Regions from separate parts of the Pseudoalteromonas sp. QJM3NY_22 genome, predicted to be linked through region 3. Evidence: predicted binding sites of a transcription regulator. Region 3 holds the regulator's gene; each other region holds the start of a gene.

Region 1 (10,645 bases), 400 kb from region 3:
TCAGAATGACGCGGTGAATACGTTCCCGGGCCTTGTACACACCGCCCGTCACACCATGGGAGTGGGTTGCTCCAGAAGTAGATAGTCTAACCCTCGGGAGGACGTTTACCACGGAGTGATTCATGACTGGGGTGAAGTCGTAACAAGGTAGCCCTAGGGGAACCTGGGGCTGGATCACCTCCTTATACGATTTAGAACTTATTTGTTCGTAGTGTCCACACAGATGATTGTTAATTAGTGCTTGTTCTTCGGAATAACTAATTAATATGCTCTTTAAAAATTTGGAAAAGCTGATAATAAAATTCTGATAGATACATTGTATTTATCAAGAGTTTTCAAAAGTAAAAAACAATGGTAGCAGTACCATTGAGTGCCATTTAGTTAACTCTTATGAGTTGATTGATTGGTATCTACTTTAGTATTCAATATTGACTTCTGGCGAAGTTAAACTGTCACGAAACAAAGACCCGTTTGGGTTGTATGGTTAAGTGACTAAGCGTACACGGTGGATGCCTTGGCAGTTGGAGGCGATGAAGGACGTATTAACTTGCGATAAGCCTAGTCAAGCTAGTAAAAAGCGCTTGAGACTAGGATTTCCGAATGGGGAAACCCACCTGCTTGCAGGTATCGTTAACTGAATACATAGGTTAACGAGGCGAACGCGGAGAACTGAAACATCTAAGTACCCGTAGGAAAAGAAATCAACCGAGATTCCGAAAGTAGCGGCGAGCGAAATCGGAACAGCCCTTAAGCTCATTATGTGTTAATGGAAGGCTGCTGGAAAGCGCCACGATACAGGGTGATAGTCCCGTACATGAAAAGACATTTTAAGTGAAATCGAGTAGGTCGGAGCACGTGAAACTTTGACTGAATATAGGTGGACCATCATCTAAGGCTAAATACTCCCAACTGACCGATAGTGAACCAGTACCGTGAGGGAAAGGCGAAAAGAACCCCTGTGAGGGGAGTGAAATAGAACCTGAAACCGTGTACGTACAAGCAGTAGGAGCCCACTTGTTGGGTGACTGCGTACCTTTTGTATAATGGGTCAGCGACTTATATTTTGTAGCGAGGTTAACCGAATAGGGTAGCCGTAGGGAAACCGAGTCTTAACTGGGCGACTAGTTGCAAGGTATAGACCCGAAACCCGGTGATCTAGCCATGGGCAGGTTGAAGGTTGAGTAACATCAACTGGAGGACCGAACCCACTAACGTTGAAAAGTTAGGGGATGACCTGTGGCTAGGAGTGAAAGGCTAATCAAACCGGGAGATAGCTGGTTCTCCCCGAAATCTATTTAGGTAGAGCCTCGGACGAATACTTACGGGGGTAGAGCACTGTTAAGGCTAGGGGGTCATCCCGACTTACCAACCCTTTGCAAACTCCGAATACCGTAAAGTAATATCCGGGAGACACACGGCGGGTGCTAACGTCCGTCGTGAAGAGGGAAACAACCCAGACCGCCAGCTAAGGTCCCAAAGTCATAGTTAAGTGGGAAACGATGTGGAAAGGCCCAGACAGCCAGGAGGTTGGCTTAGAAGCAGCCATCCTTTAAAGAAAGCGTAATAGCTCACTGGTCGAGTCGGTCTGCGCGGAAGATGTAACGGGGCTAAACTATGCACCGAAGCTGCGGATTCAGAATTTATTCTGAGTGGTAGGGGAGCGTTCTGTAAGCGGTTGAAGGTGTACCGGGAGGTATGCTGGACGTATCAGAAGTGCGAATGCTGACATGAGTAACGATAATGGGAGTGAAAAACTCCCACGCCGGAAGACCAAGGGTTCCTATCCCATGTTAATCAGGGTAGGGTAAGTCAACCCCTAAGGCGAGGCCGAAAGGCGTAGTCGATGGGAAACAGATTAATATTTCTGTACTCGATATAATTGCGATGGGGGGACGGAGCAGGCTAAGCAAGCATAGCGTTGGTAGTCTATGTGAAAGTGAGTAGGGCGTTTGTTTAGGTAAATCCGGACGAACACTAAACCTGAGACACGAGACGAGTCACTACGGTGATGAAGTTGCTGATGCCATACTTCCAGGAAAAGCCTCTAAGCTTCAGATTATATGGAATCGTACCCCAAACCGACACAGGTGGTCAGGTAGAGAATACTAAGGCGCTTGAGAGAACTCGGGTGAAGGAACTAGGCAAAATCGTACCGTAACTTCGGGAGAAGGTACGCTCCTATCTGTGATGAGACTTGCTCTCTAAGCGGACGGGAGCCGCAGTGACCAGGTGGCTGGGACTGTTTATTAAAAACACAGCACTGTGCAAAATCGCAAGATGACGTATACGGTGTGACACCTGCCCGGTGCCGGAAGGTTAATTGATGGGGTTATCCTTAGGGAGAAGCTCTTGATCGAAGCCCCGGTAAACGGCGGCCGTAACTATAACGGTCCTAAGGTAGCGAAATTCCTTGTCGGGTAAGTTCCGACCTGCACGAATGGTGTAACCATGGCCACGCTGTCTCCACCCGAGACTCAGTGAAATTGAAATCGCAGTGAAGATGCTGTGTACCCGCGGCTAGACGGAAAGACCCCGTGAACCTTTACTACAGCTTGGCACTGAACATTGAACCTACATGTGTAGGATAGGTGGGAGACTTTGAAGCAGCGACGCTAGTTGTTGTGGAGTCAACCTTGAAATACCACCCTTGTAGTTTTGATGTTCTAACGTTGGCCCCTGAATCGGGGTTACGGACAGTGCCTGGTGGGTAGTTTGACTGGGGCGGTCTCCTCCTAAAGAGTAACGGAGGAGCACGAAGGTTGGCTAAGTACGGTCGGACATCGTACGGTTAGTGTAATGGTAGAAGCCAGCTTAACTGCGAGACAGACACGTCGAGCAGGTACGAAAGTAGGTCATAGTGATCCGGTGGTTCTGAATGGAAGGGCCATCGCTCAACGGATAAAAGGTACTCCGGGGATAACAGGCTGATACCGCCCAAGAGTTCATATCGACGGCGGTGTTTGGCACCTCGATGTCGGCTCATCACATCCTGGGGCTGAAGTCGGTCCCAAGGGTATGGCTGTTCGCCATTTAAAGTGGTACGCGAGCTGGGTTTAGAACGTCGTGAGACAGTTCGGTCCCTATCTGCCGTGGGCGTTTGAGAATTGAGAGGGGTTGCTCCTAGTACGAGAGGACCGGAGTGAACGAACCGCTGGTGTTCGGGTTGTCATGCCAATGGCATTGCCCGGTAGCTACGTTCGGAACTGATAAGCGCTGAAAGCATCTAAGCGCGAAGCAGGCCTCGAGATGAGTTCTCACTAGACTTTTAAAGTCTCTGAAGGGCCGTTGAAGACTACAACGTTGATAGGCAAGATGTGGAAGTGGTGTGAGCCATTAAGCTAACTTGTACTAATTACCCGTGAGGCTTAACCATACAACGCCAAACGCGTTTTATGTGATAGTGAAGCAAGCGAAGAAGTTAATATAACTAAAGTAGATATTACTTAGAAAGACTTAAAAAATATTATCAGATATTTTCCAAATTAAGTTAGTGCGCAGAAATACGTATTAACGCCCAAATTTGCTTGGTGACAATAGCGTTTTGGACCCACCTGACTCCATGCCGAACTCAGTAGTGAAACGAAACAGCGCCGATGATAGTGTAGCATTTGCTATGTGAAAGTAGGACATTACCAGGCTTCAAATTGTAGAGAGCCCGAATCTAACGATTCGGGCTTTTTTACGTCTGCAGAAAATTTAAATATAAGGGAATAGCGAACATTACTCCAGTACTCAAAGTTAATAACCAAATTTAAAGGTTATTTAAAATAGTCCGTAAGCTTGGGTTTCTTCACTTTCGGATTCTTCTATTTGGGTTGGTTTAAATATCACGCTTGGATCAATTAACACACTGTGCTTTTGTGAAAGCTTGATTAATCCTCGCATCATATTTTTAGTTTGTGGGTCTAGATCAAAACCAACCTCAGTGAGCTTATCCAGTGGCCTTATGTCTTCTTTTTTATAGTCGATATTGTCTTCGACTTTATCTACTAATAAACCAACATGTGGATTTAATCCGTCTTTGGTGGTGAAAACAATAATAGGTTTATAGTCTAAGGTTATTTGCTCTTTAGCTGATTCAAATAAACGCTCAAGCTGAATTAGACTATTACGCTTAATTTTGTCGAGCAGAGCTGATGTGTGTTTATGATCACTTTGATTATGGGCTGCTATGGCTGCTTTCGCTGTCTCTAGTAATGATTGGAAAGGCTCGTCAAGCCGAGAGATTGTTAATTTTAAATCTTCATTGTCGGTGTTGAATTCTTTGTAAAACAAAACAAAATCTTGTAGTTCTGCGTCATTATTTGAAATAGAAGCCGAGCTATTTAATACGTTACTTTGAAGGGTATTAAACCAGTTTAATAGTTTGTCTTGCCATATTCTTAGTTGCTTTAGTACATGCGTATTACTTTGTTCAGTTGAGATATTATTTAAAATAATACCTAAATCAAAAACAGGTGTTGGTATATCCATATAATCTTTAACACCAATAAAGCTTTTATTATTGTTTGGTAAAGTTGTTAGATTATTGTCAAAGCGCTCAGTTAATAAAATGTCGAGTATCTTTAGTGAAATTGTTTTGCAGCCCACTTTAAAGTTTATTAATTCCATGCCTTTATCTTAATTTACCTATTAATGCTTTAAGGATAGAACAAATTAAATAAATAGCTTAAAGATGGATAAAATTTAACAGAGATAGGGCAACTAGAAATTATTAGATGGTACTAGTGAGGTTTTTTATGGCACGTTTAAATTGATTCTCAAGCTGTTTTTTTCCTAATAATCCTAAGTGTTGAATCACTTTTTCATTACTTTCATTTTGAAGTACTAACTTTATTAACAGTTGTTTATCAGACTCTGTTAATTGAGACATACAAGAAGGTGACTGGCTCAGTAACTGCCAAAGAGTTGCAGAGATACTAAATTGAGTGAAGTTACTTTTAGTGAGCAGCGCTAGTCGCTCGTGAGTCTCTAGGCTTATTAACTCGTCGCTAAATCCTTCAATTAAAATATTCACGAGTTGCGAATCTAGTGTTTTAAAGTGTGTTAAAAGAGCATAAAAGAAATCATTTTTAAACTGCTTTTTTAGGAGTTGAATAATTGTACTTTTGTCACTTAAGCATTTAACCACAAGCGCCGAATGTTCAGCGGTGCTTTTATCGCGTTGATATCCCAGTTTTACAGTATCAAACCCTCGGTTTTGCCAAAAATTAAGTAACTGCGCTGTTGCCCCGAAGCTTGCACCAAGCCAACTACATTGGCTTTTTACCTGCGACTCGCAATAACTAAGTAGCTTTTTACCAAGTCCTATATTGTGGGAACTCGGATCAATCGCTATTCGTACAACGCGAGCGCTCAGTTGTGTTAAACAGTCATTATTAAAGCTAAGTTGTGAGAGTGCTTGCGCCATTAAGTGACCCTGTGGGCGACGCTCTCCACTTATAACCTGTAGGGCAAGGTCTTCACTCAAACCACCTTCTATGGCGATTAAGCATACGCCAACTAATTGATTATTAATTTTGCTAATAAATAGCCGTTGCGATGGTGCGTCTAGTAGTTGGCGTAAGTCGTTGACACTACTTTGATAGTGAGCCAGTGCAAGTAGGGCAATAACTTGTTGCAGTAAAGGCTCATTGTTTACAAGGGATTGCTGAGTTATTTCGCTATGTACTGGCTGCTCTAATTGATCACTACTTAACTCTATATATTGTGCATCGAGTGCTAGTAGTGTGCGAATGTGTTGCTCAAGAGGATCGTGTTTAGCAAAGCGCAGGGGCTCATCAAGCGTTACAACTTTAGAGGCTTTATAGTGTGCTTTAATATAGTTACTAAAGCGAATGGTATAACCCCTACCATTGCCTTCATACCCAACCAGAGTGCTTGCAAATACTATACGAGGGTAATGAGCTAGCATTTGTAGTAATAACGGAACAGGGATTGCTGCAGCTTCATCAACGAGTAGTAAATCGCACTCAGGTAGTGTGTTTAATAACGCGTCAGGTGCAACGTAGTGCAAGTTGGCGAGCTGTTTATGTTCAGCGTTGTATTGAAGGCTTAACTCTTGGGCTAAATGTTTAAAGCTGCTATGGGTCGCTTTAAACTGAGTGCTGCAAATAATTACTTTTTTATCAGTTAGTTTTGCGGCTGCTAAGCCAAGTGCTGCCGACTTGCCTCTACCTCTATCAGCATTAATGAGTAAAGGCCTGTTGGCACGGCCATTAGCTACTTTTACTATTTGTTCAACGCAGTTTTGCTGTGGTAGATAATCAATTTTATTATCCGTAACAGAGCTGACGAGATTACTAATACAGCCATTTTGTTCACTAAAATGAAAAGCGGGTAATCGCTTAATAATAGTCGCGAAACGTTGATTAAATAAACTGTAGTCAATGCTCTGACCGTGTGATTGCACTGTACTTAATGCTGGATCTTGCCAAGAGGCTAAATCATCTAGTTCAGGCAGTAATAAAAACAGTATACCGCCTGCTTTAACGGTGCCGGCAAGTGCTGCAAGTTTATCAGGGTGCAAACCACTAAAGCCATCGTAAACAGCATGAGCAAATTCTTGCCCTAAAATTTGGTGTGTGCGAGTAGGCCAGTACGAATTTTTAATCGCACACTGCTTGGATACAACAAGTATATTGTTTTCATCTATTAATGAGTTAAGTAATTCACAACACCAAGTTGAGCTGCCAGTAATTAGCACCAGCTGACGATGATACGCGCCAGCTAATTGTTGCTCTAACTCATTTAGGTGTGCTTTATACCGCTTGTAATCGTGCATAAGCCGTTACTAACCATTTACTACCAAGGTCGTCAAAGTTAACTTGTACGCGAGATTGCGCGCCACTGCCTTCGTAATTTAGTACGGTACCAATACCAAACTTAGCATGCAGTACGCGTTGTCCTAAGTTAAAGCCACTGTCTTCAAATGCGGCATGGCTAACTGATGCGCTAAAACGCCCAGCGGCAGGTGGACGAGAAACCTGTGTTTTAATACGGATTTCTTCTACGCAGTCTTCAGGGATTTCGCGTAAAAAGCGTGATGGGCTATGGTACTTTTCTTGGCCGTATAAGCGGCGACTCTCAGCATGGCTAATGTATAACTTATCCATTGCTCGTGTCATGCCTACATAACAAAGGCGGCGCTCTTCTTCTAAGCGACCCGACTCTTCGTTACTTTGCTGAGAAGGGAACATGCCTTCTTCTACGCCTACCATAAACACTAGCGGAAACTCTAAGCCTTTAGCTGAGTGAAGTGTCATCATTTGAACGGCGTCTTCGTGTTCTTCTGCTTGTCCTTCACCTGACTCAAGTGATGTATGCGCTAAAAAGCCTTGTAGTGGTGAGCTGTACTCTTCGTCTTCAGGCAGCTCATACTGATCACACGCACTAATTAGCTCTTCTAAGTTTTCTACGCGAGCACGGCCTTTTTCACCTTTTTCGGCTTGGTACATTGCCATCAAGCCTGAGGTTTGAATTGTGTACTTGGCTTGCTCATGCAAAGTTAGATCGCTAATTTTATCTTCTATTTGTTCAACGAGTTCTACAAACTTACTTACTGCGCCAGAAGCACGACCAGATAAATGCTGTTGTTCTACAATTGCTTTGGCGGCATACCAAAGCGGTAACGATTCTGCTCGTGCGCAGTCGCGTATATGGCTCAATGTTTTATCACCAATACCGCGTGCTGGCGTATTAATTACGCGCTCAAATGCGGCATCGTCTTGACGATTACCTACTAGGCGTAAGTACGACAACGCATCTTTAATTTCTTGTCGTTCGAAGAATCGCATACCACCATAAATACGGTATTTTAAGCCTTCTTGCAGCATAGCCTCCTCGAGTACACGAGATTGCGCGTTACTACGGTATAAAATTGCGGCATCTTGTAGGGCATTACCTGCATTTAACCAGCTTCGTAGTTTGCTACTTACAAAGCGTGCTTCGTCTAATTCATTAAATGCCGCATAAATAGAGATTGGCTCGCCGTCATTACCGTCGGTCCACAAGCTTTTACCCATACGTTCTGAGTTATTTTGAATTAATGCGTTAGACGCTTTCAAAATAGTTGCAGTTGAACGGTAGTTTTGTTCAAGGCGAATGGTTTCTGCGCTAAAGTCAGTTAAAAATCGTTTAATATTTTCGATTTTAGCACCGCGCCAACCGTAAATACTTTGGTCATCGTCGCCTACAATCATGATACTGTTTGTATCGCCTGCAAGTAACTTTAACCAAGCATATTGAATGGTATTTGTATCTTGGAACTCGTCTACGAGCATATGTGCAAAGCGTTGCTGATAATGACGTAGTAACGTAGGGTTATTTTTTAATACTTCGTAGCTGCGTAGTAATATTTCAGCAAAATCAACTAGGCCCGCTCTATCACAGGCCTCTTGATAGGCGGCATAAACACGCAGCATCATTTGCTCGTTAATATCGTATGCTTGAATATCTTTAGGGCGAAGTGCTTCATCTTTTTTGGCGCTTATGTACCAGCCAAATTGTTTAGCAGGCCATTTTTTATCATCAATATTCATCGATTTTAATAAGCGCTTGATCATCCGAAGTTGATCGTCAGAGTCTAAAATTTGAAAGGCTTCAGGTAAGTTAGCTTCACGGTGATGAGCACGTAAAATACGATGCGACAAACCATGGAACGTACCAATCCACATACCACCTACAGGGGCTTTTAGTGTTTCTTCAACGCGGCTGCGCATTTCTTTAGCCGCTTTATTAGTAAAGGTTACGGCAAAAATACTGTAAGCAGATGCTTGCTCAACTTGCATAAGCCACGCAATACGATGAACTAACACTCGTGTTTTACCAGACCCAGCACCTGCTAACACCAGCATGTTTTGTAGTGGGGCTGCAACGGCATCGCGTTGTTTGTCATTTAAGCCATCGAGTAATTGTGAAACGTCCATCGTTACGCCTTTTTAATCAATATTGTGGGCAGTATAACAGGTGTTTTTGTTAGGCTAAATAAAATACTGTTTTTATAAACAGCTATTTATAAAATAGCCTTAAAAACGAGTAACTTGCTAATTTTTTGAACAAACAAAAAAGCGTAAACGCACAATAAAAATTGCTAATTTGACCTAAAGTTAGCAAAATTTACTAACTCTCTAAATCTAGGCTAATTTAACTATTTGATTTGTAAGCTTTAATAAATTGGCATAGAGTGTGTAAGTAAATAATTATAAAATCAAATAAATACAGAGGTTAGTATGGCAGATCAAGGTTCTGGCGGTAACGTAATCGCAGCATTATGTAATATATTTTTTCCAGGTTTAGGGCAGTTAGTGCAAGGGCGTATTTTAGCGGCTATATTTTTTGCACTCGCTATTATAATAAGTTACGCACTAATTTATGTGCTTGTAGGCTTTGTACTTGTGCCTATTATTTACTTATGGTCGATTATTGACGCAGCGCGTTATAGATCGCGAAGTTAACGGCTTTAAAGTTGAGTAAAATAGCGCCCATGTGGCGCTATTTTACTTTATATATCCTGTGGTTTACGGGCGTTTACGTATATAATTACGCAATTAAAGATTTACAGGCAAACCCTATGGAATATCAATTTATTCGTGACCCTATTAGTGGGCTACGTATTAAAATAAGCAGTGAACACGCTATTATTGGTCGCTGGCTAAACGAAGAAATAGGCAAAGACAAAGTAGCCATGGTGCAAGCGCTTATTGCATCGGTGAACTCAAGCTATGAGCCGCTAACGCTAAAAGGCCAAGAAATAGATTTAATATTAACCAAAGACGAAGCATTATTTGAAGCCCATGCGCTTCATCAAGACAGCGAAGACCTAATAGCGTATCAAGATGACGATTTAGCGCTTGAAGAAAATGGTTTAAGTAGTGGTTGTGGCTTTGAAGATTTCATTGATTTAATTGATTCATGGCATGAGTTTACGACTTCAAGATAAGCATAACTAGCACACTAATAAAAATATACAGCAATGCACAATCAGCATTTTATCTGTATTATTCTGTTTATAAACTTATTCAAAGTAGAAAGTGAAAATGAGAAATATTGATTTAAAAATTATAGATAAGCGCCTAGGCACTGAATTCCCATTACCAAAATATGCAACAGAAGGTTCTGCTGGTATTGACCTTAGAGCTTGTATTGAAGCCGATCTAGTTTTAGAACCTGGGCAAGTTGAACTTATTCCATCTGGTTTTGCTGTACATATGAAAGATAATGGTCTTGCCGCTACTATAATCCCTCGCTCAGGATCTGGTCATAAGCATGGCTTAGTCATGGGTAATTTAGTTGGGCTTATTGACTCAGATTATCAAGGGCAAATATTTATTTCTCTTTGGAATCGCAGTAATAAAACATATACAGTTGAAGTGGGTGAAAGAATAGCTCAGCTTGTGTTTGTACCAATTGTACAAGTAGGTTTTAACGTTGTTAACGAATTTGATGCGACTGAGCGTGGAGAAGGTGGTTTTGGTAGTTCAGGTAAAAGCTAACTAAATACTAAGGATAGTCTATGATACTTGCAAAGGATTTAGAAAATAGAAGAATAGATATAGCTCCTCTGTGCACTGATTCGGCAGAGCAGGTTTCTGTTGATCTTAGTGTCGGCTCTATGTACAAGAAAGCTGGGGATTCTGATTGGAGA
Region 2 (10,645 bases), 1.5 Mb from region 3:
AAGCGCCTCCATCGGAGCCTCTGGATCAGTCCCTACACTAACGTAATATTTACCTTGTGCGTCAATCGAAGCAATAATAGGTGGCGCATCTTTAGTATCAACTAAATCTGACTCCGTCATTTTAGGCAAGTTGACTTTAACACCATGTGTAATAAGTGGCGCTGTTGCCATAAATATAATCAGTAGCACCAACATTACATCAATGTAAGGAACTACATTAATTTCTGCGACCGGACGGCGCTTCTTACGCTGATACATTCGCTTGGGCCTCTATTTGTGTAGCTGCTTGACGGTGTAAAATATTAGCAAACTCTTCCATAAAATTAATGTAGTGAGATTCTAGCTTTTCAACTTTATTAGAAAAACGGTTGTAAGCAATAACAGCAGGAATAGCTGCAAACAAACCCATTGCTGTGGCAATAAGTGCTTCTGCTATACCAGGTGCTACCATCTGCAACGTAGCTTGTTTAACTTCACCTAATGCTATAAAAGCATTCATAATGCCCCATACAGTACCAAACAAGCCTATATATGGGCTAATTGAACCCACTGTCGCTAAAAATGATAAGCTTGACTCTATTTTCTCTATTTCTCGAGAGAGTGCCACGCGCATAGAGCGGTGTGTACCTTCCATTACAATACTCGCACTTTGAAAGGTATTTTTCTTATGTCGTGCAAACTCTTTAAAACCGGCTGTAAATAGAGCTTCAATACCTTCAGATTGACCGTTACGTGATGAAATTTCGTTATATAGCTTACTTAAATCAATACCAGACCAAAATTTTTGTTCAAACTTTTTAGCACTTGCTAACGCATCTGATATTGCTTTTTTACGCTGAAAAATAATTGCCCATGACATTACAGACATAGCAACTAGCCCTAACATTACTAGTTGAACAAGCAAACTGGCTTCTAATATTAAATCCAAAAAATTAAGCCCTGATCCCACGTGAAACTCCTAAATAGTATCAAAATACGTCAAATTGATTGATTTGTGTAAATATGACCGCTCGTGCAGCCAAAAGTTGCACATAGTGTATCGAGTCCATTTCAAACTGACAACGATATTGCTATGAATAAGCAACAAAAAACGTTGAAATAACCTTTATTTCGCAATTATCTAGCAAAAGAATTTAAAGCCATTTCCGCTATTTAATAATGCGCTCAAGATATGCTTAAATATACAAGTAAAACACCATAAAACGCCTCATTTATTCAAAATCACTGCATAAACACTCAAAAAACTTAAACAAAATCTAAAGGTGATAGTAAAACTAATAGCGACAAGCAGTACAAAATCAAACTTAATCACTAATTTTCATCAACTTACAAACAGAAAAAAACATTAATGAACAAGTTTTAAACAACCAGAAATTTCATTGCATTAGTTTTTATAATCCGAAATTATAAATTTTCTAGTTTGAATAATAAATATATATTGCGTATTATCTCCCCATACCGAGCTGGCACTGAGTGAAATAGCTTCATTAAGCAAAGTTCTTAGTAATAGGATATTTTATCGTATTGCATTGTTTTACATTTTTAGGATAAAACCTAGTTGTGTAAAATGTAGTTCCCCAAGATTACTTCCTTCAACTTGTTGTTTACCCGCATTTTTTGCGGTTTTTTTTTGCCAAAAAAATTGAAATCATTTAATAGCAATTTGCTTAATTGAGTGATCTATTTTGAGGTAAGAAAATCGTATCGATAATAAGGCAAAAATTTCGTTATTTAGTTGTTATCACTCATTGCTACTGCATTGCTCTGCATCCATGCAGTCGTATATCAGAAATTTTTAACACTGTTAACGTCAGATTTAATCCCCCTAATTGATTAAGTATTATTGCAAACTAAACAACACTGTAACAGCCTAATACGATAACGGCTATGCAATATACTCTATCTATCGAATAGCCCGCAGCATAGCCACGCAAGTCTTAACGCTCTGTGAATTAAGAGTTAACTGATTATATAGTGGGTAAAATTGTAATAACTTGGTTTAGAGTAACTATGTGAAAATATGGTGGGTAACATTATAAAATTAGGTATACGCGCTTGCTGTACATTTACTTATGCAAGCGCAAGTGATTAATTGAAATTTAGATTAAGTCGTCTTTTTTGGCATTAATCCAAAGTGATGGTATGCACTGTCAGAGACTATTCGCCCGCGAGGTGTGCGCTGAATAAATCCTTGTTGGATCAAAAATGGTTCTATCACATCTTCTATTGTTTCGCGCTCTTCGCCAATAGCAGCCGCTACATTGTCGAGCCCTACTGGGCCGCCCATAAATTTTTCAATTATCGCGAGTAAATATTTACGGTCCATATAATCAAAACCACTTTTATCTACGTCAATCATATCAAGGGCTTGCTTAGCTACATCGGCGTTTACTGTGCCGTCAGATTTTACTTGAGTGTAATCGCGTACACGGCGCAATAAGCGGTTTGCAATACGTGGTGTACCCCGCGAGCGCTGCGCGATTTCGGTAGCGCCATCGTCACACATTTCTAAATCAAGGTAATGTGCTGAGCGCCCTACTATGTGCGATAAATCTTCTACAGAATAAAACTCTAATCGCTGCACAATTCCAAAACGGTCACGCAGTGGCGATGTAAGTGAGCCTGCTCGTGTGGTTGCACCAATAAGTGTAAATGCAGGTAAGTCTAATTTAATAGAACGCGCAGCTGGGCCCTCACCAATCATTATATCAAGCTGGTAGTCTTCCATTGCGGGATACAGTATTTCTTCAACTTGCGGGCTTAGTCTGTGTATTTCATCTATAAACAGAACGTCGCCTTCTTCTAAATTGGTCAGTAACGCAGCTAAATCGCCTGCTTTTTCAAGTACAGGGCCTGATGTTGTTTTAATGCTTACGTGTAATTCGTTAGCGACAATATTTGCAAGCGTGGTTTTACCAAGCCCAGGTGGGCCAAATATTAATAAATGATCAAGCGCTTCACCACGGGTTCGGGCAGCTTCAATAAAAATTTCCATTTGCTGCTTAACATGAGGCTGGCCTCTGTAATCGGCTAAAAGCTTAGGCCTTATTGCACGATCTATAGAGTCTTCATTTGTTTTTTCAGTCGCATCAATTAAGCGATCCGCTTCAATCATGGGTTACTCACAACATAGATTTTAAAGATTCTCTAATAAGAACCTCAGTAGACATATCGGGTTTACTTATCGATTTTACGGCTTTTTGAGCTTGTGGCAATTTATAACCTAATGCAAGCAGTGCCGATACGGCATCATCCGCTGCATTATTAGCAATTGTCGCATCGCTCATAGGCTCTATTACTGCGCTGTCGCTAAATGGCGTAAATAAATCATTACCCCAATCTTTTAGTCTGTCTTTCATTTCGAGTACTAAACGCTCGGCCGTTTTTTTACCTACACCGGGTAATTTAACAAGCGATGTTGAGTCTTCGTTATTTACACAACTTACAAATTGCTTTGCCGACATGCCCGATAAAATAGCTAAGCCAAGTTTTGGCCCTACGCCATTTGCTTTTAATAGCTCTCTAAACAAAGCACGTTCAACTTTATTATTAAAACCAAATAATAGTTGAGCATCTTCACGCACTACAAAGTGAGTGTAAACAATCGCATTTTCACCAATTTTTGGTAAATCGTAAAAACAGGTCATTGGCATTCGTACTTCGTAGCCTACACCACTTACTTCGAGTAATATTTCTGGTGGCTGTTTTTCGACTAAAATACCATTTAAGCGGCCTATCATAATTATTTCCTTAAACGTCCTCTAACGGTTTTGCTTGCGCTGCCCGCTAGTTTAATTAAATTTTGTTCTGAATGGGCGTGGCAAATCGCAATAGCGAGTGCATCAGCTGCATCGGCCTGTGGCGTACCGGGTAGTTTTAAAATATTTTTTACCATGTGTTGCACTTGTGTTTTATCTGCGCCACCGTTGCCTACTACTGCTTGCTTAATTTGCCTAGCTGAATATTCAAATACGGGTAAGTCGGCCATTGCAGCGCCAACAATCGCAGCGCCTCTAGCTTGGCCTAGTTTTAAAGCTGAATCGGGGTTGTGCGCCATAAATACTTTTTCAATGGCAAAGGTTTCTGGCGAAAACTGCTCAATAAGCTGTGTAATGCCTTGGTAGATCATTTTAAGCCTAATCGGAAAAGGATGATCGGCTAACTTAATACAGCCACTGCCTAAGTATGTAAATTTAGAACCTTGATGGGCAACAACACCATATCCGGTCAAACGTGAACCAGGATCGATCCCTAAAATAATGGCCAAACAGCGCTCCATTGTTATTATTTTTAAATTACGCTAATAATGCCAGAGCACTGTATAAATTACCAGTACAAAGAAAAACAAAAATGCCCACAAACTAGGTGGGCATTTACAGGAGCATGTTAGTTTAGCTTACCCTAGGGCACGCACTAACCCTTGGGTGTTTTGTTTAAGTGTTCGGGCAATCATTAAATAACCTAAACCTGCCACAAATACGCCACCAGCTACCGGCCCAATAACCCATATATGCGGATGCAACTTACCTGCTAGGTCAAACATTTGTTGCTGCACAATCAAAAGCGCTATATCGCTAAAAAATACGGCAACTAAACCAGCTAAGCCACCTAGTAATAAAAACTCATACAAGGTCGCATTTTTAATTAATCGGCTTTTAGCGCCAAGCGTTCTAAGTATGACAATTTCTTGCATACGCTCACCTAAACTAGCTTGCACTTGCGATATAAGTACAAGCGCGCCACACAGCACAACAATTGCAAGTACAAAACCAATGGCGAGTGATACTTGCGAAATAGTTGTTTGTATTTGCTTAACAAAGTTATCAATATCAATGGCTGTAATAGTAGGGTAAGTACGCAATAACTGGCTAAAATCACGCTTTTGATCTGGGTTTATACGTACCGACGAAATATACGTTGCCGGAAAATCTGCAAGTACATCTGGGCTTAAAATAATAAAAAAGTTAGGTTTAAGCGTGGCCCAATTAACTTTGCGCACACTGGTGATTTTAGCATCGAACGACTGCGAACCAATTAAAAATGTAAGCGTATCGCCTATCTCAACATCTAAACGCTCAAGCATCGACTCCTCTACTGAAGCCTCAGCCGTCGCATTTTCACCAAACCACGTGCCTTGTGTTACTTCATTTTGATCAGGCACATCCTTAAGCCATGTAAGATTTAGCTCACGACCAATACCTGCACGTGCTTCTTCGTCTTTTTTCTCGTTGTCTTGCAACGATACAGAACGCGCTACCAACTCGCCGTTTACCGCATTTACACGTCCACGAATAGTGGGATAAAACTCCGATACCTGAATATCTTTTTGAGCTAAATATTCATTAATTGGCTCGAGCTCATTTTGCGTAATATTAACTAAAAACGCATTAGGTGCATCGTTTGGTAGTTGCGACTGCCAATCAGATATCATATCGTTTTTAAGTACCACTAAAAACAGCAGTAATTTAATCGCTAACGAAAAGCTAATTAACTGTACCGCGTTCACATTTGCACGCTTTTGAATAGACGCAATTGCAAGCGACCAACTATTACCAGGTTTTAAGCCAAGCTTTCGACCGCCACCAAATATTAATTTAGATACTAAAAACAGCACACCAATTAGCGCAAGTGTTGATATAAACAAAATAAGCGTTATTTTTATGTTGTTGCTAAATAACCACATTAATAAAAACACGGTTAGCGCACTCATACCTAAATGCACACGACTTACTGCCAACTTGTCACCTAAGTTACGGCGCAGTACTCTAAGCGGCGGAATATCAAATAAATCAAATAATGGTTTAATAGAAAACATAACAGCACAAATTACGCCGGTGCTTATAGCCACCAGCCAAGGTTTAAAGCCACCTAAGGGTAACTCTGTGCCCATACTTTTTGATAAGTAACTTGTTGCTATTTCTTGCAAACCATAACCAATTAACAGCCCTATACTTACCGCCATTGCACATACAAGCAATAAATGCAGCATGTATATTTTGCGGATCATTGAGCGGCTACCGCCGAGCGTTTTCATCATCGCTACTGGGTCGTATTGGCGTTCACAATAACGTTTTGCTGAAACAGCTATAGCCACTGCAGCCAAAATAATACCTAATAGGCCGGCAAGTAATAAAAAGCTCTCTGCGCGGTTTAAACTGTTTGAAATGGGTGATTGGCGGTCTTTAACGCCATACCATTGTTGGTTTTCTTTCATTTGTGGTTTAAGCCACTCGTAAAAGCTATTTATGTCGGCCTCACTACCTGCATAAAGTTGGCGGTAATAAACACGACTACCTGGCTGCACAACTTCGGTTTTTGCCACATCGTCAATATTAATGAGTACACGACGGCTACTCGAAAATACATTAAATGGCGCGTCTGGCTCTTCTACAATAACTTTTGAAACATTAAATAATGCAGCGCCAAGCTCTACTTGCGCGCCTATATCAATATTTAAACTGTAAAATACCGATTCACTTAGCCACACATTACCCGGCGTTGGTCCGCTATTAGCAACTTTAGTTTCACCGGTTAGGGTATCTTTAACTTTTAACTGCCCTTTTAGCGGGTACGCATTAGATGCCGCTTTTACTGAGCTAAACTGCATTTCATCATCGGCAAACAACATAGTGTCGAAATACACCATTTGCGCTGTTTTTAAATTTTGGCTCTGTGCTTGAGTAATAAAAGCAGTGTCGAGAACATGATCGCTGGCAAGTACACGGTCTGCTGCAATAAAAGCACTGCTTTTTTGCGCAATACTTTGCCCTATTCGCTCAGTAACCATCGACAATGTAAGCACGGTTAACACAGCAAGAGCGATAGCTGCGCTTATAACTGTTAGCTCACCACGGCGAAATTCTCGCGAAAATAACTTAAGCGCTAACTTAACCCACATCGGCAACGTCCTCTACTTGGCTTTTTACCAGTAAACCCGCTTCTATTTGAATAATATGCTCACATTTTTGTGCAAGCCCTTCATCGTGAGTAACTAAAATAAGCGTAGTGCCATGTTGAGTATTTAAATCAAATAATAAGGATTCAATCATTTTACCGTTTTTGCTGTCTAAGTTAGCCGAAGGCTCATCAGCAAATAGTATTTTAGGTGTACCAATAAATGCTCGCGCAATAGCAACACGTTGCTGTTCACCGCCAGAGAGTTGCGACGGGTAATGATCAATTCGATGGCTCAAGCCTACTTTTTCAAGCAAAGCAATTGCTTGCTCTTTCGCATCACTTTCGCCAGCAAGTTCTGCTGGTAGCATAACGTTTTCTAGTGCCGTTAAGCTTTGTACTAACATGAACGATTGAAACACAAATCCAATTTTAGCCGCGCGCAGTGCAGCACGCTCTTCTTCATCTAAATTGTGTAATGGCTCACCATCTAAAAATATTTCGCCGCTGCTGGCGGTATCCAGCCCTGCTAATAAACTGAGTAACGTAGATTTACCAGAGCCTGACGTGCCAACTATAGCAACAGACTCACCATGCTTGACATTAAAGCTGATGTCGCTGAGGATGGGCAGCTCACCTTCAAAGGTAGAGACTATTTTAGATAAACCATTAACCTGAATTATATTTAATTGAGAAAGCGCTGACATATGACTCATTCAATCCTTCGTTTAGTATTCATTTTATTTTTAGTTATCAAACCGCTGAGCGCAGCAGCCGACAACACGATTTTAATACTCGGTGACAGTTTAAGCGCAGCCTACGGACTTCAACAAGAAGAAGGCTGGGTAAAATTGTTACAAGATAAATACGATGACGAACACGCCGACATTGAACTTATCAACGCCAGTATTAGTGGCGAAACATCTGGTGGAGCCCTACGCCGTTTAGATGCATTGCTTGAGCAATACGAGCCCACTCATGTACTTATTGAGCTAGGTGCTAATGACGGTTTACGTGGTTTCCCAGTAAAAAAAATGCAAACTAACTTAACGTCTCTTATTCAAAAAAGCCAAGCAGCTAATGCGATGACCGCCTTAATGGAGATTTACATTCCCCCTAATTACGGCCCGCGTTACAGTAAAATGTTTACTGACACTTTTTCGCGCGTTAGCGAAGAGACAAGTGCGCATTTAATGAACTTTTTTATGCTAAACATTGCCAGCCAAGCTGAGCTAATGCAAAACGATAGTTTACACCCTAACAAAAAAGCTCAGCCAATAATACGAGATGAGATGTATGACTCGATCAAAAAGTGGTTAAATAAAGACTAGCCAATTAGTACATCGCAAGAGTGCTATTTTAGCGTTCTTGCGTAATAAACATCCAAACAAACAATCGCTTATTGATTTTTAAAAAAATACACGTACTATTGCATACAAATCGGTATGTGGCGCAGCTTGGTAGCGCACTGTCATGGGGTGGCAGGGGTCGAGAGTTCGAATCTCTCCATACCGACCATTTAAATTCTATTTATTTCAACTTGTTATAAATTAAACTCTCTCCTTTATCGCACTATTAAATTATTAGCAGGACTAAATTGAACTCAGGTGCATATTTTGAAACTCAGATAGGTTTTGCTTTAGTTCAGCTTTTGCCTATTTTCCCGATAGCACTGCTTTTATTTATATTATTTAAATTTTCTGACGTTACTCAATATATTTCAGAGATTTTAAAAATAAGTAGCAACAAATTTCTTTTGGGTTTTGGTTTTTTATCTTGCGTTTTGGTATCGGATAGTATCTTTGGTTACTTTAAAGTTTCACATTTACGCCAAATCATTGATGAGAAAAAGTATCAGATGGTAGTTGGATGCGTGAAACATTACAATTCTGAGACTTCACCAACAAACTACCGTACGGAAACGTTCGTAATCGAAAATACAAAATTCCAATTTAGCAATTACACTCAAAGTTTATATTTTACTGGCGATGATCATACCGATAACTTCATCACTGAAGGCCAGTGTATGGAAATCAGTTATGTCAGAGACGGTCAGAAAAATCACATTTTTAAAATCGTCCCGTTAACGAGGCGTGACTAATGTCCGCAATTGGGACTAAGCAGCGGGTTGACCTGACCCGATAAAGTAGACATTGAGTAGCTAGTTGATTTAACTCGTACCATCTAAGTAATATGATAAAAGAAGTTTTTTAGTTTTTATATAAAAACAATCTTCGCTTCTAATAATACTCTTAATTAGCAATAACTTACCCTTTTACTATTAATAGAAAAGACTAAAATAAGAACCCTACCACGTTAAGGTAAAAAATGACCTCTGATAAAGCTGTTACATTCACTTGGCCATTATAAGCAAATATACCTTCATTGAAAAAATTAAATAAGCTATTGAATAATATTGGTTTTATTTATTAAATTGCAAGCAGCTGCTATATGTAATATTATTGATTACAAGTGTAATCTGTATTTGTTATTTACAGATTTATTAAATGATTAAGGGAACATAGTTTATGGGAAAAAATATATTTTTTTGTCTTTTTGTAGGGTTGTATGGAATAAAAGCTGTTGCACAACAACACAACTTTGCTGAATTAATGCAGTGCCATAACTCTTCAGAAGCTCCTGGCATGGTTGTTAGATTAGAACAGTCAGGTAAACATATTTATAGTGGTGCAGTTGGTTTGGCAAATATTGATACTGAGAGGCCTCTCAATGTAGATGATATATTTCAAATAGGTTCTGTCACGAAAACATTTACTGCTGCAGCGATCTTGAAACTATCGGAAGAAAAAAAGCTATCATTACAAGATACATTAGAGCAATTTATTCCTGATATTAACCCTGAGTTTAGGTATTTAACGATTGATAGAGTTTTAAGCCATACTTCTGGCCTGCCAGATTACTTAGGGGAACCTTCAGTAAGTAAAATTTATGATAAGTATGCTTCTATTGACTTAGTTATACAAAATATAAGTAAACAACATCTTAACTCTGAGTCTGGTAAAAAATATAGTTATTCAAATTTGGGTTACGTCTTTCTGGGAAAAGTCATTGAAGTTGCTTCTGATACTTCATATGACCAGTTCATGTCAAACACATTTTTTAAACCTCTGAAAATGGATAATACTTTTGTTATTACTAAAGGAACATCTGCTGGGAAAGTAAACGGCTACACTACTAGTCGTAATGAGCCTAAAAAGTATATTAACCCTGAAGATTCAACTGAAAGGCAATGGAATGTTGATCGTAGTTGGATCTATTCTGCGGGCGCTATTGCTTCTACACTTGCTGATATGCACCTTTGGCAAAATGCATTAAAGTCAGGGCATGTAATTTCAAAAGAAAACTATAAACTAATGACCACCAAGGCATTATTAAATAATAATTCGCATGTGGATTATGGATATGGCTTAGATATATACAAAATAAGTGGATTAGATAGCTTTAGCCACCAAGGTCAGGTTCCCGGATTTTTTGCTTGGCATGTCTATTTCCCAAATGAAGATTTAACCGCTACAGCTTTAACCAACATCGACACAAAACACCCAGGCCCTGCTCTATTAGACATGATAGCGCTACAACTAAATTTATCTCCTAAGCAAGTAAATAGTCAAAAAGCAAAGGCCCTAGCAGCATCTTTAGTTGGAAGTTATCGTTCTTCCGATTCGAAAATTTTAAATATTTCGTTCGAAAACGGTACACTTTATTCCCAATATGAAGGTGAGAATAAACT
Region 3 (10,645 bases):
ACTTATAATATCGTTTAAAAGTGGGCATATTTTAGATAAGTATTTAGCCTACTAACTTAATCGCGCACTATAAGGTTTACTCAATAGTGCGCAACCAATTAAATTATAGCTTTTTAGTATCACTTTGCGCTGCAAACGTTTGTTTTTGCCATGCATTAAAGAGCTTTTGTTGCTTATCTGATATCTTTAAACCGTAGGTTTTTTGCATATAAGCATAGGTGTCGGCTATACGTTTTCGCGCATAAACAGGCGGTTCAACTACACGTTGTTTAAAGTTTACTTTTACTTCGCAGCGGCCATACTGTGTGGCGTTTTCGTTAAGCATGCCAAATCGATAATTGGAGCGATCGGCATTAATTTCGCCAATAGCTGGCGCTAAGTTGTTTATATCGGCTTCCATTTTTCTAAATTTAGCACTTACTTTTCTACAATTTTTTCGCCCGCCATCTTGCCAACATTGTAGTTGATGACCAAATTCCCACGCCGGAACAATGTGTTCCCACTCAATGCGTAGTGCTCGCACGTTTATCTTACCTGAGCGTGTAAGCGTATTTCTCGGAACGTAACCACAGTTTGCGGGATCTGGAACGAGTTTTTTACCTTCTTTTTTAATGTCGCAGCCGCAGTAGATGCTTTTAGCGTTGTCAGGTAGGGTTTTAATAAGGTGTTTTTTTGCAGTAGAAAAACGGGTGAACTGCTCCGCCGATACCGAAACACACAAAAAACAAGCCAATAAGGCCAGAATAAATCGAGTCATATCCATCACATATGTGAACTACAGGAATGGCTAGTTTAAGCTGTTGATTAAAAAAGATAAAGAAGACTTAGAATTTAGCTTGAAATGGTTACTGGTACTTGCTCTTTTTATTTTTATAAAAAAAGCTGATAGTGCGGGGAAACTATCAGCTTTGTATAAGCTATTTAACCTGAGCTTTGGTTAAGATACTTACATACTATAGCGAATACCTAAAAAGAATTGCCTACCAGTATGATTATACTCTCGTGGTAAATTAAGAGTTCCGTCACCAGTGGTATACAAACGCTCGTATTCATCGGTTAAGTTAATAGCTTCAAATGTTACGGTTACATTGTCATTGAGGTTATAAAAAGCAGAAAGGTCATAATGTGCTGGACCTGTTGTTGCTTCTTCAGCATTACCATTACTGCCAGTATAATCAGTAATGTAGTTATCGCGTTTATTCATTGAAACGCGAGCGCCATAATTTTCTTCTTCGTAATAAAGTGTGAAATTATATGAATTTTTAGAAAGCCCCGTTATTTCTCCTGCGGATACGTGAGTGTAGTTAGAAACAATACCGGTATTTTTTAATAACCCCGGTAAAAAGCTAAATGGCTGTTGATATATTAGCTCAATACCTTTAACAACAGTTCCCTTGCCATTTACAGGTACGTAATGGGTGTAGGGTGTTGTTCTTGGGTCAAGTGCACTTGATGGATCGTATTGCGGATCGTTATCAATGAAAGGTAAGTATGCAGGGTCAACTAATTTTTCTTCAGTTGAGCTGGTGATGAAAGTACCTATATCTTTATAAAAACCAGTTAAAGCAAGTAGCGACTCTTCATCAAAATACCATTCGATACCTAAATCAGTATTTGTTGAGGTGAATGGGTCTAAAAATGGATTACCTGCACTGACTGTTCCATTTAAATAGGAGAATGATGGGTTACCTGGGTTTAGTGAGCCAAGGCTTGGACGAGTCATGGTTTTGGATAACCCTAAACGTACAACAACATCTTGCGTTGCATCCAGTGCTAAATTTAAAACAGGTAAAACATTATCATAACTATTTTCAATTTCAACAGGATCGCTTTGAATAAAGCCCGTTGATGTTGTTTCTGTTTTTACATAACGTAAGCCTACATTTGTTCGTAGGAGCATATCAGATATTTCATATTCAAAATCTGATTGAATATAAGCAGCGATGGTTTCCTCTTCAACTTCCCAGCTTTGTGCACTTCGCGCCGTCCACTCTTTATTGAGTAGTTGTGATTCAATTGCATCAAAATCGGCCACAATAAATTGCGGCAACGTACCATCATAGCCTGAGCCATAATCATCGAAAGGCATTAATTGTGAAAAGCCGACGGATGACTCTTGATCCGGAAATCCATTAATTTGCGATTCATCATAGTTTACTGTTCTATCGTTATAAGCAACCCCACCTTTGATGCTCATAAAGTCTGTTTCGTAAGTTAAATCTAATTTGGCAGTATCATTTTTTCTGAGTACATCCGTAGCACGAAGTTGACCGTCTGTTAAATTAAATGAACTTGCATCTAAATTATCATAGCCATAATCCATCACTGCAGTATTTGCGCTATTTCCAAAATCAATTGAGACGGTATGAGGTGTATTGCTGGTCATATTATAACGATATTGCTCAGAGCGAGCATTTGACTCAGCGGTGCCGATCATTGCATCTAATTTTAAGTAGTCAGATAGGTGGTATTTACCAGATAACACATACTGTTTAAATTTTGTTTTAGATACCTGTTGACGGCTTTCTGCACGGGACTTTACTCCACTAAATGTACCTGCCTGAATTTGTTTTCCATTTTCGGCAACTGTAATAGAGTCTGGAGTGATCTCGCTAAATGTATTTCTGAACATTTCGAAGAAATTATACATCGTACGACTGTTGTCGAGGGTAGAATGCAAGGTATCGAAGGTAATTACTAAGTCATCGTTAGGCGCATACTGTAATGAGCCTGTAAAACCTAATCTATCTTGTTCATTACCAAAAAAATCAGGGCGGGGAAGTCGAGGAGTCCATAGGCAATTTACATCATCAACTTGCTCACCTTCAAATTCACAATTTCCCACATCAGTAGTGCCAATAACGTCAGTATTTGATGTGTCAGCATAGACACCGCCGCCATCTTTGACAGGGGTTGTCCAACGAACAGTACCAAAACCTTCTTGGCGAACTGTGCGCTCTGATTTGGCGACAGAGAATAAAGCCCCAAAGGTATCGTCAGCAAATGTATTACTGATCATAAATACCATTCTAGGGTCTGTCTCTTCTGTTAAATCGTTATAGCCTGCCTGTGCCGACGCAGCTACATGAAGACCGGGGGAATCAAAAGGTTTTGCTGAATACATATCGACAGTACCTGCAATACCTCCTTCTTCGGTTGCAGCTGTTGGTGATTTTTGAATATCAACGCGATTGAATAGCTCTGATGCAAAGACGTTAAAGTCAAATGCTCTGCCGCCATTTACACCACCACCCGAATCAGTCCCATCTGTACTAGCAGGAACTTCCATGCCATTAAGGGTTGACCGAGTAAAAGACGGGCCTAAACCACGTAGAGTAATTTGACGTCCTTCGCCTCCTTCTCGCGAAATTGCGACACCAGGGATCCGCTGTAGTGACTCTGCGATATTTAAATCTGGAAATTTACCAATGTCTTCGGCTGCAATTGATTCCGTGGTATTTACTTCAAATCTTTTGGTAGCCAGTGATTTATTAAGAGATGATCTGAAACCTGTAACTTCGATTAACTCAATTTCACTTTTCTTTTTTATATTTGTTTGTTCGGCTTCTTCAGCACTGATTTGAGCTGTCGTGCTAATTAATAATGCACTAATAATGTAATTAAGTGGCCTGAGAGTGAATTTTTTTGACGTTTTCATTGTGTGTTCCTGCTGAATTTAGGTAATGCCACTCAGTTCAGATTTTGCACTTATTTTTTGTGTTATAAGTAAGCGTAAATATGAGTGAGGTGTGTTTGGCTTTATTTAAATACACCTATTTAAACAGTGTATTTAACCCGCACATTTAAAATGCCACCGGTGGCATGTGAAAGTCAAGGTTATTTTTTATACTTTTTTAAACAATAATTCACTTAATTTTAATCCTCAAAGGTCAACAGGCCATGGAGTTTATAAAAAAGTATTGTTTGTACTTAAAAATGATAAATATTAAATAATGGACTATAAATGCGTAAAACTATCTATTTACCATATAAAACAGCTTATATTACATAGTTGATTTGGTATAAAAGTAAAACTGCGTTAAAGTTTGCGGTGTAATCATTAGAGGATAAATACTAAACAATGTCGGAAATTCAATTTTTAAATGTAGATCTTGAGCTTGAATCAAAGCAAGATATTAGTTTGCTAGTGGCAGACTTGAAAAAAGTCGCGACGATTTTACATTATGACAAAGACGAATACCGTCAATTAGCCCGCATTGAAGCAACAGGTGTAGTAAACACGCCTGACAAAGCAATAAACCATATATGTGAGCTTATTGAATCGTGTTCGCGCAACGCGCTAAAGCAATGGTTAAGCTGTTCACGTAGAACGTTTGATATTGGTTTTGAATCAGGCACATCGCCTAAGTGTTTTAACCAAGCTTTAGATGCAGATACATTATTACGTATATCTGCTATTGGTGCGGGTATGGAAATTACAATTTACCCAATCGAAAAGTAACAGTAAGTAATTATCTTCGCTCTACTACGGCTGCGGTCATTCTTGATACGCAGCAAAGCTCGTTTCGACTATTAGTAATTTTTATTTCCCAGACTGAACTACGCTTACCAATATGAAACGCTTTTGCGGTGGCTGTTAAAGTACCATTACGAGATGCTTTTAAGTGACTGGCGCTAATTTCTTGTCCGACACAATAAAACTGAGTGAAGTCGACTACGAAGTTAGCTGCATAACTTGCTACTGTTTCGGCAAGCGCTACGTTGGCTCCTCCATGCACCATGCCCATTGGATTATGATGCGCTGGTATGGCAGGCATAGTTGCTACGAGGTAATCATCACCAATTTCGGTAATTTCAATTCCCATGGTTTTCATTAGTGTACCTTGGCCGTTTATACCCTCATCTAGCTGTTTGCAAAACTCTAAAGTAACAGGTTGATACCAAATACTCATAAGCTTACCTTTTAAAATAGTAGTAAAAATATGGCTTATATTTTCATAAAGTTAAGATAATGAAAATAAAAAAGTGGATCTAAATTTATAGCCAGATAGCGTGAGGCGGATAGTAAGAAGTAATAATAGGGATATCGTAGTTTATTGATACAATCGAGCAGTAAAGAAGAAATCCCCCTAGGCTAAATATAAGCAAGCAGCATAATGTTACTTGCTTATACTGAGCCAGATCTTTTATTGGTAACTAGCTATTAACTCGACATTACTAAAAGCACTGTAGCCTTTAATCATAATAGAGTAATTACCAGTGCGGGTGTCGCTACAGCTTTCATTATTTCCGTTTTTATACGGTCGGCAATCGTAGTTACTGCTCGTTGCAATTGCATTATATTTTACATGTAGGTCAACATCCCCAGTGCCATTAGAGGTCGAAAATGTGACTTGCTCAGCTTCACTTGGCACTGTAAAAGTAAACAATTGCTCACTGTTTCGATCACCACTAACAACGATAGATTGGTTATTTTGCAGTGTATTGTTATTTACCGGTGGGCTAGATGCAGATCTAAAATTTGCAATTGTGGGGTTTGTTAAATTTAAGGCTCTAGCGTTATCGTGTTTTGATGGAGTTCCCATAACACTTCCGCTGTATGATTTGTTTGGATTTGACCAGTAATTGATTCTTGTGCAGTTATTTGTGCAGTTATAAGCCATTACTGAACGCCATTGTGATTGAGGTTGCTGATAACCATGGCCGAACGAATAAGGAGATGTTGATGGATCGTTTTCAGGGTTATGACGAGCACCTTGTAAATGACCAATTTCATGACCGAAAGAGTAATAGCCGGTTGCACAGTCATAATCAACCATCGCAAATGCGCTGTTAGCATTTGCACCAATTGCTTTGGCTTGGCCACAGTAGCCGTTAACGTCGTTTATTAATATGACTACATCAGCACCGTATTGATCTCGTAGTGTGTGCGCTTCATCCATATAACCATCGTTTTTGGCAGCTAAACGATTTAAATCCGTACCTGAATTTGTAGCTTCAGTATAATTAACTCGGCTTACATGGGCCAAACTAACAACTGCATTGACACCTGAGTTTTGGTAACCCTGATTAGTCTCTACTATTGCAAGATCAATCAAGCTATTAATATCACTAGATTTTTGTTCTGCGGCTGGGGTGTATAAAACGAGTAAGCTAATATTGCTTTGCGCGTTAGTTGCCATAGCTGTTTGGAAGCTTTGTTCTGTTAAAATTTGTTCACTGATTGAAATAGTGTTATTAGATTGTTGATAATCGGGTGCATGCTCAGCAGGTTGCTTGGCAGGATCTAATTCAATAAAATTATGACCAGAATGTTTATTCGGTTGCAATTTATAAACATGTTCATTTACCTTTATCGTACCAGAAATCCCCTTTGTAGATTTTATCAGTGTTACTTCGTCACCATCTAAGCTTTTACCTACCCAGATTAAGTTACCAGTTGCTGATGTACTTGCTGTACTTTTGATAAATTCAATGTCACTTCCCTGAACAGGTAAAAAGAATGCATTGGTTTTTGCGCTTAGTTCGAAAAGCGGTTGCCCAAATTGAGATTGAGCATTACCTTCTTTATTAATGTTTTGCGTAAAGTTAGAGTGCTGCACTTCGAAAAGTGGGACTTGGGCATACGCATAGCCGCTAAACAATAAGCCAATAAACAATGGTGAATATTTTTTCATTTGATAATCCTTTTAAGTGTTTGTACACATAAAGTGCACATGCTAATAAGTTGTTTTCAATTTATTAACATGTGGCTGTCATCAAATTAGCCCTTAATCGTAAATATAAAGATACGAATGTTTATTTTATGTAAGCATTCGTTGTTTCTACATAAGTGTAAAAGTGATTTATTAACAGCAAGCAATCAATGTAATTTAAATTTGCGATTTTTATTTAACTGTATATACTCACAGTTAAATGTACTGTATGGAAAACCAGTTGTATGCGACCATTAACGAAGCGCCAAGCTCAAATTCTCGAATTAGTTAAAGTTTTTATTAAAGACACTGGTATGCCTCCTACACGTGCTGAAATTGCACAAACATTAGGCTTTAAAAGTGCCAATGCTGCTGAAGAGCATTTAAAAGCGCTTGCTAAAAAAGGTGCTATTAAGATGAAACCAGGTGCAAGCCGAGGTATTCAACTTGTTGAGGAAGAAGAGCCTGAACAGTTAGGTTTACCTCTTATCGGGCGAGTCGCAGCGGGAGAGCCTATTTTGGCGCAAGAGCACGTTGAGAGTCATTGTAAAATTGATCCATTAATGTTTAAACCTGCTGCTGATTTTTTATTGCGCGTTAACGGTATGAGTATGAAAGATATAGGTATTATGGATGGTGATTTGTTAGCTGTGCATAAAACTCAAGTTGCAGAAAATGGACAAGTTGTAGTTGCTCGTGTTGATGATGATGTTACCGTAAAGCGGTTTGAAAAAGCAGGCCGAAAAGTATTATTGCATGCTGAGAATGACGACTTTTCGCCAATTGAAGTTGATCTAGAAAATGAATCTTTTAATATAGAAGGTTTAGCCGTTGGAGTTATTCGTAACGCTGATTGGATGTAGCTTTTAATTTATTTTTATGAATGCGTGCTTTTTAGCACGCATTTTTGTTTTAACATTAGCACTAAAAATAGGACGTAAACAGCCAACTAATTATTTTAGCTGTAAATTTTTTTGCACTTATATTTTCCCCCTCCGAATGCGTTAAACCCCTTTGTTTTGCTCATATTTTGAACTTTCTGTTGACTACTGACTTTTTATTAATTACTCAATATCACCTGATTGTTTTTTATACTAAAACTTGCTTGTTGTTCGTTTTTTAGCTAATTATTAATGTGCTGAGCTAATAATAACTCACAGCTTTTTAGTTTTGAGAACACACAATATACACAAACTCGTTGTTGGCGCAGCAAAACCAATCAATATTAAATAAGATTGGCTAAAAAAATAAAAATAACGAATTGGCGTTTAAGCCGTATGCCTCTTCGCTTTGCATTCGCAATAGCATCAAAGGAGCCGTCACATGGGTAAACTGACCTCTACCTTGTGGCTTATATTATGTGTTTTTTCGCACTCAGTTTTGGCGAACAGCCAATACAATATGCGCAAAGGCGTAACCGATATAAGCAATAATGTATATCAGCTGCACATGACCATATTTATAATATGTTGTGTGATTGGGGTGATAGTGTTCGCAATTATGTTTTGGGCACTTATTCATCACCGTAAATCTAAAGGGGCTGTACCTGCCCAATTTCACGAAAGCACTAAAGTAGAAATACTTTGGACTGCAATTCCGTTTGTTATTTTAATTGCTATGGCAGTACCAGCCACTAAAACCCTTATTGCAATGGAAGATGCCAGCAAAGCTGATCTCACTATTAAAATTACGGGTTCGCAATGGAAATGGCATTATGAATATATGGGCGAAGATGTAGAGTTCTACTCTATTTTATCTACCCCGCAAGATGAAATAGCGAATCTTGCAGATAAAAACCCTAACTACTTACTTGAGGTTGATAAGCCTCTTGTACTGCCAATAAATCAAAAAGTACGATTTTTAATGACTTCTGATGATGTTATTCACTCTTGGTGGGTACCTGATTTTGCAGTTAAAAAAGATGCGAACCCCGGCTTTATAAACGAAACATGGACGAACATAAACGAAGAAGGTACTTACCGAGGCCAATGTGCTGAGTTGTGTGGTAAAGACCATGGCTTTATGCCCGTTGTGGTGGTCGCTAAATCTGAGGCTGATTTTAAAACATGGCTTGCAGATGCAAAGCAGGCGAAGCAGAAAGCTGCGCTGGCAGATGCCGCATTACTTGATAAAACCCTCCCAAAAGAAGAGTTAATGACTTTAGGCGAACAAGTATATATGGCTAATTGTGCAGCGTGCCATCAGCCTACGGGCATGGGGTTACCGGGTGTATTTCCTGCACTTAAAGGCAGCCCGATAGTGCTTGGCGATATAAAAGATCACATTGATGTAGTTATCCATGGACGACCCGGTACGGCAATGCAAGCTTTTGCCAAGCAGTTATCTATAAAGCAATTAGCTGCGGTTATTACTTATAAACGTAATGCGTGGGGTAATGATACGGGTGATGTTATTCAACCGAGTCAAATACAGACAGCACTTGATGCCAAAGTGGAGGCGAACTAATGAGTAGCATAGTAGAACAACCTAACGCCAATGAAGCTCATCATGCTCATCACCCAGCTAAAGGTTTTAAACGCTGGCTTTACACAACTAATCATAAAGATATAGGTAGTTTATATTTAATTTTTTCGCTGACCATGTTCTTAATTGGTGGCGCAATGGCTATGGTGATCAGGGCTGAATTATTTCAACCAGGCTTACAGTTGGTCGATCCTCACTTTTTTAATCAAATGACCACAGTGCATGGTTTAATTATGGTGTTTGGTGCGGTTATGCCCGCCTTTACAGGCCTTGCTAACTGGATGATACCACTCATGATTGGCGCGCCAGATATGGCATTGCCAAGAATGAATAACTGGAGCTTTTGGATTTTGCCGTTTGCGTTTTTAATCCTATTGGCATCGTTATTTATGCCTGGTGGGGGGCCTGCATTTGGTTGGACTTTTTATGCACCACTGTCCACAACATACAGTAATGATAATACTGCATTGTTTGTATTTGCCGTACATATTATGGGAATTAGCTCAATAATGGGCGCAATCAATGTGATTGTAACCATAGTGAACTTACGTGCCCCCGGCATGACATGGATGAAGTTGCCCTTATTTGTATGGACGTGGTTAATTACTGCCTTTTTATTAATAGCGGTAATGCCAGTACTTGCAGGGGCTGTCACTATGGTACTTACCGATAAGTATTTTGCGACCAGCTTTTTTGATGCTGCAGGCGGTGGCGATCCGGTGATGTTTCAGCACATCTTTTGGTTTTTTGGTCACCCCGAAGTATACATAATGATTCTTCCTGCCTTTGGCATTATATCTACAATAGTACCTACCTTTTCTCGTAAAAAACTTTTTGGCTATGCCTCAATGGTATACGCCACATCCTCCATAGCACTATTGAGCTTTATTGTATGGGCTCATCATATGTTTACTACTGGGATGCCGGTCGCTGGCGAGTTGTTTTTTATGTACGCGACCATGCTTATATCGGTACCTACAGGAGTAAAAGTATTTAATTGGGTTGCCACAATGTGGAAAGGCTCAATAACTTTTGAAGTGCCAATGCTTTTTAGTATTGCGTTTATTGTGCTGTTTACCTTGGGTGGTTTTTCGGGATTGATGCTGGCAATTACACCTGCTGACTTTCAATATCACGATACTTATTTTGTAGTGGCGCACTTTCATTATGTACTAGTAACAGGGGCTGTATTTTCGATAATGGCGGGGGCCTATTACTGGCTGCCCAAGTGGACAGGCAATATGTTTAATATCACGCTAGCTAAATGGCATTTTTGGCTATCGCTGGTGAGCGTGAACGTACTGTTTTTTCCTATGCATTTTGTAGGGCTTGCCGGTATGCCGCGTCGGATTCCCGATTACGCTCTTCAATTTGCCGACTTTAATGCAATCATAAGTATTGGTGGGTTTGCCTTTGGTTTATCGCAATTGTTGTTTGTAGCTGTGGTAATTAAATGCGCGCGTGGCGGTGATAAAGTGCCTGCAAAAGTATGGGAAGGGGCAGAA

What was found. Region 3 encodes LexA, which represses DNA repair genes until DNA is damaged. Its sites were predicted from a motif close to TACTGTATNNNNATACAGTA; they were not measured.
Region 1: a site for LexA is predicted at 8,992-9,011, ahead of uvrD (DNA helicase II). Genes of this name have one in related genera too.
Region 2: a site for LexA is predicted at 4,316-4,335, ahead of ruvC (crossover junction endodeoxyribonuclease RuvC). Genes of this name have one in related genera too.

Annotation. Positions count from the first base shown of each region.
Region 1 covers NZ_CM149655.1:4,171,328-4,181,972, reverse strand. Annotated here, with positions in the region: rRNA gene AC0VZ4_RS19335 (16S ribosomal RNA) at 1-185, shown strand, start outside; rRNA gene AC0VZ4_RS19330 (23S ribosomal RNA) at 483-3,373, shown strand; rRNA gene rrf (5S ribosomal RNA) at 3,524-3,638, shown strand; gene AC0VZ4_RS19320 (chemotaxis protein) at 3,763-4,611, opposite strand; gene AC0VZ4_RS19315 (tRNA(Met) cytidine acetyltransferase TmcA domain-containing protein) at 4,715-6,784, opposite strand; gene uvrD (DNA helicase II) at 6,762-8,927, opposite strand; gene AC0VZ4_RS19305 (hypothetical protein) at 9,231-9,455, shown strand; gene AC0VZ4_RS19300 (YacL family protein) at 9,572-9,940, shown strand; gene dut (dUTP diphosphatase) at 10,038-10,493, shown strand; gene AC0VZ4_RS19290 (dCTP deaminase domain-containing protein) at 10,514-10,645, shown strand, end outside.
Region 2 covers NZ_CM149655.1:1,644,608-1,655,252, reverse strand. Annotated here, with positions in the region: gene tolR (protein TolR) at 1-258, opposite strand, end outside; gene tolQ (protein TolQ) at 245-949, opposite strand; gene ruvB (Holliday junction branch migration DNA helicase RuvB) at 2,105-3,115, opposite strand; gene ruvA (Holliday junction branch migration protein RuvA) at 3,123-3,740, opposite strand; gene ruvC (crossover junction endodeoxyribonuclease RuvC) at 3,743-4,267, opposite strand; gene AC0VZ4_RS07380 (ABC transporter permease) at 4,397-6,898, opposite strand; gene AC0VZ4_RS07375 (ABC transporter ATP-binding protein) at 6,888-7,601, opposite strand; gene AC0VZ4_RS07370 (arylesterase) at 7,602-8,225, shown strand; tRNA gene AC0VZ4_RS07365 (tRNA-Pro) at 8,336-8,412, shown strand; gene AC0VZ4_RS07360 (hypothetical protein) at 8,492-8,995, shown strand; gene AC0VZ4_RS07355 (serine hydrolase domain-containing protein) at 9,423-10,645, shown strand, end outside.
Region 3 covers NZ_CM149655.1:154,141-164,785, forward strand. Annotated here, with positions in the region: gene hmpA (NO-inducible flavohemoprotein) at 1-8, shown strand, start outside; gene AC0VZ4_RS00790 (endonuclease) at 104-757, opposite strand; gene AC0VZ4_RS00795 (hypothetical protein) at 801-941, shown strand; gene AC0VZ4_RS00800 (TonB-dependent receptor) at 947-3,658, opposite strand; gene AC0VZ4_RS00805 (hypothetical protein) at 4,082-4,462, shown strand; gene AC0VZ4_RS00810 (PaaI family thioesterase) at 4,473-4,913, opposite strand; gene AC0VZ4_RS00815 (M12 family metallo-peptidase) at 5,148-6,638, opposite strand; gene lexA (transcriptional repressor LexA) at 6,902-7,519, shown strand; gene coxB (cytochrome c oxidase subunit II) at 7,980-9,122, shown strand; gene ctaD (cytochrome c oxidase subunit I) at 9,122-10,645, shown strand, end outside.